Linked DNA regions of Salinigranum rubrum. Each later gene encodes a partner of the first gene's protein in a complex. Links are inferred from orthologs where the notes say so. Each region holds a gene or a part of one and is shown in the gene's direction. Other genes may lie near its edges. The genes, in order: C2R22_RS12440, C2R22_RS02095 and C2R22_RS11455.

What was found.
Region 2: C2R22_RS12440 (region 1) and C2R22_RS02095 share a complex: the UniProt entries of both Methanocaldococcus jannaschii proteins name them as parts of the RNA polymerase complex. The link is inferred for Salinigranum rubrum from one-to-one orthologs.
Region 3: C2R22_RS12440 (region 1) and C2R22_RS11455 share a complex: the UniProt entries of both Methanocaldococcus jannaschii proteins name them as parts of the RNA polymerase complex. The link is inferred for Salinigranum rubrum from one-to-one orthologs.

The regions. Positions count from the first base shown.
Region 1 is NZ_CP026309.1:2,532,232-2,535,138, reverse strand. Bases 117-2,869 are described here. They hold C2R22_RS12440 (RNA polymerase Rpb4 family protein), read left to right. Parts: upstream 117-1,191; coding sequence 1,192-1,548; downstream 1,549-2,869. Other genes in these bases: C2R22_RS12430 (16S ribosomal RNA methyltransferase A), read left to right, coding at 2,353-2,869; C2R22_RS12435 (DUF655 domain-containing protein), read left to right, coding at 1,679-2,299; C2R22_RS12445 (50S ribosomal protein L21e), read left to right, coding at 901-1,191; C2R22_RS12450 (hypothetical protein), read right to left, coding at 456-752; C2R22_RS12455 (elongation factor 1-beta), read left to right, coding at 135-401. Also shown: more of C2R22_RS12460, read left to right, coding at 1-116; more of C2R22_RS12430, read left to right, coding at 2,870-2,907. UniProt on the Methanocaldococcus jannaschii protein: DNA-dependent RNA polymerase (RNAP) catalyzes the transcription of DNA into RNA using the four ribonucleoside triphosphates as substrates. This subunit is less well bound than the others.
Region 2 is NZ_CP026309.1:434,707-437,654, reverse strand. Bases 51-2,844 are described here. They hold C2R22_RS02095 (DNA-directed RNA polymerase subunit H), read left to right. Parts: upstream 51-1,230; coding sequence 1,231-1,458; downstream 1,459-2,844. Other genes in these bases: C2R22_RS02105 (MaoC/PaaZ C-terminal domain-containing protein), read right to left, coding at 113-520; C2R22_RS02110 (fluoride efflux transporter FluC), read left to right, coding at 51-107. Also shown: more of C2R22_RS02110, read left to right, coding at 1-50. UniProt on the Methanocaldococcus jannaschii protein: DNA-dependent RNA polymerase (RNAP) catalyzes the transcription of DNA into RNA using the four ribonucleoside triphosphates as substrates.
Region 3 is NZ_CP026309.1:2,334,620-2,337,739, reverse strand. Bases 86-3,051 are described here. They hold C2R22_RS11455 (DNA-directed RNA polymerase subunit K), read left to right. Parts: upstream 86-1,463; coding sequence 1,464-1,640; downstream 1,641-3,051. Other genes in these bases: rpsB (30S ribosomal protein S2), read left to right, coding at 2,877-3,051; eno (phosphopyruvate hydratase), read left to right, coding at 1,674-2,873; C2R22_RS11460 (DNA-directed RNA polymerase subunit N), read left to right, coding at 1,276-1,467; C2R22_RS11465 (30S ribosomal protein S9), read left to right, coding at 866-1,264; C2R22_RS11470 (50S ribosomal protein L13), read left to right, coding at 435-872. In the rest of the region: more of rpsB, read left to right, coding at 3,052-3,120. UniProt on the Methanocaldococcus jannaschii protein: DNA-dependent RNA polymerase (RNAP) catalyzes the transcription of DNA into RNA using the four ribonucleoside triphosphates as substrates.

The DNA.
Region 1 (2,907 bases):
ATCGCCGGCATGAGCGCCGCGACGTTCAAGTGTCCGGACTGCGGCCAGGAGATCTCCCGCTGCGCGAAGTGCCGCAAGCAGAGCAACCTCTACGAGTGTCCCGACTGTGGGTTCCGAGGTCCCTGACTACAACAATGGGAAAAGTAGCCGCCAAGATCAAGGTCATGCCGAACAGCCCCGACATCGACCTCGACGCGCTCCAGGAGCGTCTCGAGGAGTCCCTGCCCGAGGGCGCGCGCATCAACGGGTTCGAGCGCGACAACGTCGCGTTCGGCCTCGTCGCGCTCCTCCCGACGGTCATCGTCCCCGACGACGCCGGCGGAACCGAAGCGGTCGAAGAGGCGTTCATGGGCGTCGACGGCGTCGAGAGCGTCTCCGTCGAGAACGTCGGCCGTATCTGAACGACAGTTCGCTTCTCGCGGTTTTCCGTCCGGCGAGCCTCGGCTTCGGCGCTCTCAGGCCCGCGCCGCGAGGACGGTGCCGACGAGCGTCCCGAGGATGAACCCCCCGAACATCGCCAGCGGGAGCGAGTTGAGGAGGATACCGACGACGCCCCCGAAAAGCATTCCGGCGGCGAACCCGGAGCCGAAGCGGACGGCGAACCCGCCCTCGCTCGCGCCGGGTCCAAAGTCGGCCGCTTCTGCCTCGTGAGCGGACTCGACCGCCATCTCCGTCTCGTCTTCCGCCTCGACCGGCGAGTTCGTCTCCTCGGCGCGTGAGACGTCGGTGACCGTCGGGGCTTCCTGACTCATGGGAGAGAGTGGTCCGCGGAGCCTGATATGCTTTGCCACGAGTGGCATCGGGTGAGAACCATCGGCCTCCGGGCTGTGTGCCGCGTTGCCGTGCGCGGACGGGAACGTGTCTTTTATAACGCCGTCAGAAGTAGTACGTTCCACGACTATGCCGAGTTCCAACGGTCCGATGAAGGGGACGCGGAACAAACTCAAGAACAAACCCCGAGAGCGTGGCACGTCGCCGCCACAGCGAGCGATTCAGGAGTACGAGGTCGGGCAGAAGGTCCACCTGAAGATCGACCCCAGCGTCCGGAAGGGTCGCTTCCACCCGCGCTTCAGCGGGCACACGGGTGAGGTCGTCGGGAAGCAGGGCCGCTCGTTCAAGGTCGAGATCACCGACGGCGGGAAGACGAAGACGCTCATCACGCGCCCGGCGCACCTCCGCGCACAGAAGTAGATGACCATCTTCAAAGAGAAGCTCGGCGAGGAGTTCCTCACGACGTCGGAGGTGAAGCGGCTCCTCGAAGAGGTCGAGGCCGAACGCGCGGCCGACGAGGAGCGCGAGGTCCGGTACGAACTGGCCCGCGCCATCGAGCACGTCAACCGATTCGCCTTTCTCGACCCCGAGGACTCGCGCGCGCTCGCCGAGGAACTCCTCGAACTGGAGAAGGTCGACGAGGCGACGGCGTTCAAGATCGCCGACCTGCTCCCCCAGTCGCGCGACGAACTCCGCGCGGTCTACGCTCAGCAGCGCTACGCGCTCTCGGGCGACGAACTCGACGAGATTCTCAACGTCGTCGCCAAGTACGCCTGACTCGGCGCTCGTCTCGAATCCGGGCCTTCGGCCCCCGGAGACGAACGACGGCGACGACCGCCACACGGCGAGAATACGCTGGCTCTCTCGGTGCCAACGATTTAAATAATCTGTCAGCATAGAGTTGTGTATGACCACCAGCGAGAGCGGCGACGCAGTCGACGCGGCCGGCGACGAGACGGAGGAGAGCACGCTGCGTATGGCCGTCGTTCTCGACGTGTTGCCGCACGGTCGCACCGATGACGACCGCCCACGGTACAAGAAATCGCCGTTGGCGTACGCGCTCGGCGAGGAGGACTTCCGCCTCGTCGAACTCAGACTCGCGGACGACGCCGACGTGAGCATCGGCGACCGTGTCGTCCTCGGCCCCGCGGACGAACGCGTGGCCGTCGAGGAACTCCGCGACATCGAGTACGACGCCCTCTCGAACACCGCGCTCTCCGAACTGGAGTACGTCGTCGACGAGGTACTCGCCGAACACGAGTCGCGGTTCGTCGGCTTCTACAACGACGCCCAGCCCATCACCATCCGCCTCCACCAACTGAACCTCCTGCCGGGAATCGGCAAGAAACTCCGCAACAACATCCTCGACGAGCGGAAGCGGGGTCCGTTCGAGAGCTTCGAGGACCTCGAAGACCGCATCTCGGGCCTGCACAACCCGAAGGACATCCTCGCCGAACGGATCATGTCGGAACTCCGTGACGACGACCTCAAGTACAAAGCGTTCGTGCGGCGCGACGCCGAGTCGTAGTCGACGACGGCCGAATAACAGACTTTAGGCCCGCCGGGACGAAGGGTGTGATAATGAACACGGACGGCACCGGCCGTCGCGACCCCGACCGGCTCATTCGCCGGGCCGGGGTCCGCGGCGACCCGGACCGCGACCAGCACTTCCTCGTCGACGACCGGGTACTCGACCGGATTCCGAGCTATCTCTCCCGGGAGACGGACACGAGCCACCTCCTCGAAATCGGCGGCGGAACGGGGGCGCTCACCGACCGCCTGCTCGCCCTCGGTGACCGCGTGACGGTCGTCGAACGCGACGCCGACCTGGCTGCGTTCCTCCGCGAGGAGTTCGCCGAGGAGGTCGAATCGGGCCGGCTGACCGTCCTCGAGGGCGACGCCCTCTCGGTGGAACTCCCCGACTTCTCGGCGTGCGTCTCGAACCTCCCCTACGGTATCTCCTCGGAAATCGCGTTCCGACTCCTCCCCCGGGGGAAGCCCCTCGTGTTGATGTTCCAGTTCGAGTTCGCCGAGCGAATGGCGGCCGACCCGGGGACGAGCGAGTACGGTCGGCTCTCGGTCGGGGCGCAGCACTACGCCGACGTCGAACTCGTCGAGCGCGTCCCTCGCGAGGCG
Region 2 (2,948 bases), 2.1 Mb from region 1 along the record:
CGCAGGCGGGCGAGCGTCGGGTCGCGGCGCGCTACGCGCTCGGGACGCTCGCCGCCGCGCTCGTCGGAGTTGCGCTCGGCGGCGGCGCGGTCCGCGCGCTCCTCTGAGTCGGTCAGTCGTCGGGGTCCGACCGCCACACGAGCCCTTCGACCTCCCCGCGGAGGACGACCGTGTGCTCCGCGCCGGCCCGCGCGCTCGCGGTTCGCCGGCACTCGACGGTCGCCGCCAGGTCGAACCGGTCCTCCCGGGCGTCGACCCGCTCTGTCGTCCACTCGCATCGAACGGTGTCGCCGGCGTAGACTGGGGTGAGAAAGTCGAACTCCATGGTCCGGGCCAGCACTTCGAGGTCGCCGCCGATTTCGGTCGAGAGCGTCGCCGTCAACAGGCCGTGGACCATCGGGGGCTCTCGTTCGGTGTGGATGGCCTGAGTGTCACGTGAGACCGCGGCGAATCCGCTGACGTCCTCGTCGGTGAACGTGCGTTCGACGACGTGGACGTCGCCTTGCTCGGGAGGGGCCATTGGACGCGGGTTCGACGGAGGGAAAGAAAGGTTGTGGGGTCGACAGCGGCGGTGGTGCGCGAGAGCGAGCGACTGCAGGGAGCGAGCGAACGCGCGAGGGGCGAGTATCGCAGGGCCGAAGGCCCGAGAAACGCAGTCTGCTGGGGGTGAGGACTGCGGTCTCACCGCGCCCGTGTACCGTGTTGTCGCCGTGTCGGCTACGCTGCCGCGTCGACCGACGATGCACCCGGAGCGACGACCGAGAACCGACTGTCCGGAGCGGGATTGTGAACCACGGTCGTTCCGCTCGCTTCGTTCGCTCCACGCTCTGGTTCAACTCCCGTTATCGCGTCTGTGCGACTCACAGGTGGCGAGCACACGCTACGCGGTGCTCGCCGAGTAGTTCGTCGCAAAAGGACGCCCGGAGCGGGATTTGAACCCGCGTCACGACCGTGACAGGGTCGTATGATGGGCCACTACACCATCCGGGCAGTGCGCACTCTCCAGTATCCGGGTTTCGTAAATAAGACTTCTCATCTCACCGCGCCGTGTGGGGCGCTATCGTCGGTCGCTCCGCAAGGCATTTATCTCACGTCTCCGTGTGTAAAGGTACCAGCCCGCTCGTGGTCGGTGAGCGGCGCTACCCGCACCGGTTGACAAGGGTTAAATGGCTGGCCCCTGAATCCGACTGTAGTATCTCGTGAGAGCTTCTTCCCATCCCCCCGACATCCATGGTCAACGTAAGCGAACACACCCTAGTTCCGGAGCACGCCATCCTCGACGAACCCGAAATCGAGGAGATGATGGCTGAGTACGACGTCGAGCGGGTGAATCTACCGAAGATCCGCACGTCGGACCCGGCGCTCCCCGACGAGGCCGAGGCCGGCGACGTCGTCAAGATCGTCCGCGACTCGCGAACGACAGACACGGCGGTCGTCTACCGATTGGTGATCGAATGAATCGACAGTCACGACGCACGATCTCCAGAGAGTACTTTTCGCAGGAACGGCTCGCAGAACACCACTTCCGCTCGTTCAACAACTTCCTCGGGCGCGGGATGCAGGAGGTCGTCGACGAGAAGGAGACCATCGAGACCGACATCGGCGACAAGGAGGGCGAGGAACCGGTGTGGGTCGAACTCGGCGACATCCGCGTCGAGACCCCCGAGTGAGGGAGGCCGACGGGAGCGAGGAACTCCTGTTCCCCCAGGAGGCCCGCCTCCGCAACATCACCTACGCCGCGCCGGTGTTCATGGAGATGTCCATCGTCCGCGGCGGCGAGGAGGAAGAGGAGGTCGTCCTCGACTCCACCGAGACCAAGGTGGGTCGGATGCCCATCATGGTCGGCTCCCGGAAGTGCAACATCTCCGAACTCTCCGACGCGGACCTCGTCGAGATCGGCGAGGACCCCGTCGACCCCGGCGGCTACTTCATCGTCAACGGCTCCGAGCGCGTGCTCATGACCTCGGAGGACCTCGCGCCGAACAAGATCCTCGCCGAGTACGACACGAAGTACGGCGACGAGATCCAGGTCGCGAAGACGTTCTCTCAGCGCCGCGGGTACCGCGCGCTCGTTCTCTGTGAGCGGAACCGTGAGGGCCTCTTGGAGGTGTCGTTCCCCTCCGTCTCCGGGTCGGTGAACTTCGTCACGCTCGTCCGCGCGCTCGGTCTCGAATCGGACGAGGAGATCGTCCACCGCGTCTCGGACGACCCCGAGATCGTGAAGTTCATGCTGGAGAACCTGGAGGAGGCGCCCGTTCAGACCGAAGAACAGGCCATCGAGGCGCTCGGCAAGCGCGTCGCCGGCGGCCAGGGCAAGAACTACCAGCTCAAGCGCGCCAACTACGTCATCGACCGCTACCTCCTCCCCCACCTGCACGAGGAAGGCGTCGAGGAGGAGGAGGTGCGCATCAACAAGTCGTACTACCTCTGCCGGATGGCCGAGGCGTGTTTCGAACTTGCGCTCGGGCGGCGCGAATCGGACGACAAGGACCACTACGCGAACAAGCGGCTCAAGGTGTCGGGCGACCTGATGCGCGACCTCTTCAGAACGGCGCTGAACAAGCTCGCACGCGACGTGAAGTACCAGCTCGAACGGGCGAACATGCGGAACCGGAACCTGACGGTGAACACCGTCGTGCGCTCGGACGTGCTGACCGAACGCCTAGAGCACCCCATCGCCACCGGGAACTGGGTCGGTGGGCGCTCGGGCGTCTCTCAGCTCGTCGACAGGACGGACTACATGGGGGTGCTGTCGCACCTTCGACGGCTGCGCTCGCCGCTGTCGCGCTCGCAACCACACTTCGAGGCGCGCGACCTCCACGCGACCCAGTGGGGTCGCATCTGTCCCTCCGAGACGCCGGAGGGGCCGAACTGCGGCCTGGTGAAGAACTTCGCCCAGGCGATGGAGCTGTCACAGAACGTCGAGGACGAGCGGGCGCTCAAGCGAG
Region 3 (3,120 bases), 200 kb from region 1 along the record:
GCAGCGTTCAGGGCGCTGTCCCATAGGGGTCCGCAGGTTCGAATCCTGCTCCCTGCATCCTCCGATTTCTCTCCCCGATTACAGACCATGAGTAAGACGAATCCGAGACTCGCAAGTCTCATCGCCGAGCTGAAGGCGGTCTCGCGCGACTCCGGCGCCAACGTCTGGGCCGACGTCGCCGACCGCTTAGAGAAGCCACGGCGCACCCACGCAGAGGTAAACCTCGGACGCATCGAACGGTACGCCCGCGAGGACGAGACCGTCGTCGTCCCCGGCAAGGTGCTGGGCAGTGGTGTGCTGCAGAAGAACGTCACCGTCGCCGCCGTCGACTTCTCGTCGACCGCTCGCACGAAGATCGAGCGGGTCGGCGACGCCGTGACGCTGGAACAGCTAGCCGAACAGAACCCCGACGGGTCGAACGTACGGGTGATTCGATGAGCGTGGCCGAGTTCGACGCGGACGTCGTCGTCGACGCCCGCGACTGTATCCTCGGTCGCGTCGCCAGCGAGGTTGCACAGAAGGCGCTCGCCGGCGAGTCGGTCGCCGTCGTCAACGCCGAAGACGCGGTCATCACCGGCTCCGAAGAGGACGTCATGAGCGTCTACCGCAAGCGCGTCGACGTCGGCTCCGACCGGGGGCCGTACTACCCGAAGCGTCCCGACCGCATCTTCAAGCGCGCCGTCCGCGGCATGCTCCCGTACAAGAAGCCGCGCGGCCGCGAGGCGCTCGAACGCGTCCGCATCTACGTCGGCAACCCGTACGACGACGAGGGCGAAGTGCTCGAAGGGACGTCGCTGGACCGCCTGTCGAACATCAAGTTCATCTCGCTCGGCGAAGTGAGCGAGAATCTGGGGGCTAACGTCACATGGTAACCAACACGTCTGGCAAGAAGAAGACGGCCGTCGCCCGTGCTACGGTCAGGGACGGCGAGGGTCGCGTGCGCATCAACTCCCGACCGGTCGAACTGGTCGAACCGGAGATGGCCCGCCTGAAGATGCTGGAGCCGTTCCGCATCGCCGGCGACGACCTCCGTTCGCAGGTCGACCTCGACATCTCCGTTTCGGGCGGGGGCGTGAGCGGACAGGCCGACGCCGTCCGCACCGCCATCGCGCGCGGTATCGTCCAGCACCTCAACGACGCCGAACTCCGCGACGCGTTCATGGAGTTCGACCGCTCGCTGCTGGTGAACGACGTCCGCCAGTCCGAGCCCAAGAAGTGGGGCGGACCGGGCGCACGAGCACGCTACCAGAAGTCCTACCGCTAGGTGACCGAACCATGATGATTCCCGTCCGGTGCTTCACGTGCGGCAACGTCGTGGGTGAGCACTGGGACGACTTCAAGCGACGCACGGAGGCGGGCGAAGACCCCGCCGAGGTCCTCGACGACCTCGGGGTCACCCGCCACTGCTGCCGTCGGATGATCGTCTCGCACAAGGACCTCGTCGACGTGGTGGCTCCCTACCAATGAAACAGCGCTACAACCGCTACGAGAAGGCACGCATCCTGGGCGCGAGAGCCCTGCAAGTGTCGTACGGCGCGCCGGTGCTCATCGATTCCGAGCAGTCCGAGCCCATCCTCATCGCCGCCGAGGAGTACGACGCGGGCGTGCTGCCGTTCACCGTCAAACGGGAGGGCAACTGACATGACGCTGCCCATCGCAGGTGGAGGTGACGCATGACGCTCATCAGCTCCGTCTCGCTCCGCCGTGTGCTCGACTCGCGTGGAAACCCGACCGTCGAGGCCGACGTCCTCACCGAATCCGGCGGGTTCGGCCGTGCCGCCGCCCCCTCGGGGGCGAGTACCGGCGAGTACGAGGCTATCGAGCTTCCGCCCTCGGAGGCCATCGCGGCCGCCCGCCGACTGGCCATTCCCCGACTGGAGGGCGAGGTACACACCGGCGACCAGCGCGCGGTCGACACGACGCTTCGGGCCGCCGACGGCACGGAGAACTTCTCCGAAATCGGCGCGAACTCGGCAGTCGCCATCTCGATGGCCGCGGCGAAAGCCGGGGCCGACACCCTCGGTCTGCCGCTGTACCAGCACCTCGGAGGAGCGTTCCGCGGCGACAACTTCCCCATCCCCCTCGGCAACGTCATCGGGGGCGGCGAGCACGCCAAGGAGGCGACTCACATCCAAGAGTTCCTCGCCGCACCCGTCGGTGCACCCTCCGTCGCGGAGGCCGTCTTCGCCAACGCGAAGGTCCACGGCCGCGCCTCCGAACTCCTCGACGAGCGGGACGTCCCCGCCGCGAAGGGAGACGAGGGCGCGTGGGCGCCACCCATCTCCGACGCGGAGGCGTTCGAGGTGATGGAAGAGGCCGTCGAGGACGTCGCGGACGACCTCGGCTTCGAGATCAAGTTCGGCCTCGACGTCGCCGCGAGCGAACTCCACTCCGAGGAGGGCTACGACTTCGGCGACGAGGTCAAATCGACGGCGGAGATGATCGCCTACATCGCCGAGATGGTCGACGAGTACGACCTCGCCTACGTCGAGGACCCCCTCGACGAGAACGACTACGAGGGCTTCGCCGAACTCACCGACGAGGTGGGCGACCGGACGCTCATCTGCGGCGACGACCTGTTCGTCACGAACACGTCGCGTCTCCAGGATGGCATCGACGCCGGCGCCGGCAACTCCATCCTCATCAAGCCGAACCAGATCGGCTCCTTGACCGACGCGTTCGACGCCATCGAACTCGCGACCGAGCACGGGTACGACTCGGTCATCTCCCACCGCTCGGGCGAGACCGAGGACACCACCATCGCACACCTCGCCGTCGCCACCGACGCGCCGTTCATCAAGACCGGCACGGTGCAGGGCGAGCGAACCGCCAAGCTGAACGAACTCATCAGAATCGCGGACGACGCAGTCTAACGAATGAGCGACAACGACAACGACGCGGTCGAGGTCGTCGACGAGGAGGAGGCCGCCGAGGCCCCCGACGTCGAGACCGAGGCCGAAAACGACACCGAAGAAGCCGCCGAGGCCCCCAGCGAGGAGGCCGAGGTCGAAGAGACAGCCGCGGCCGACGAGGCCGCCCCGGCGACCGAGGCGGACGTCGAGGTCGCGGAACCCGACGCCGAGGAGGCCGACGACGCGCCGACCTTCGACGAGGACGTCA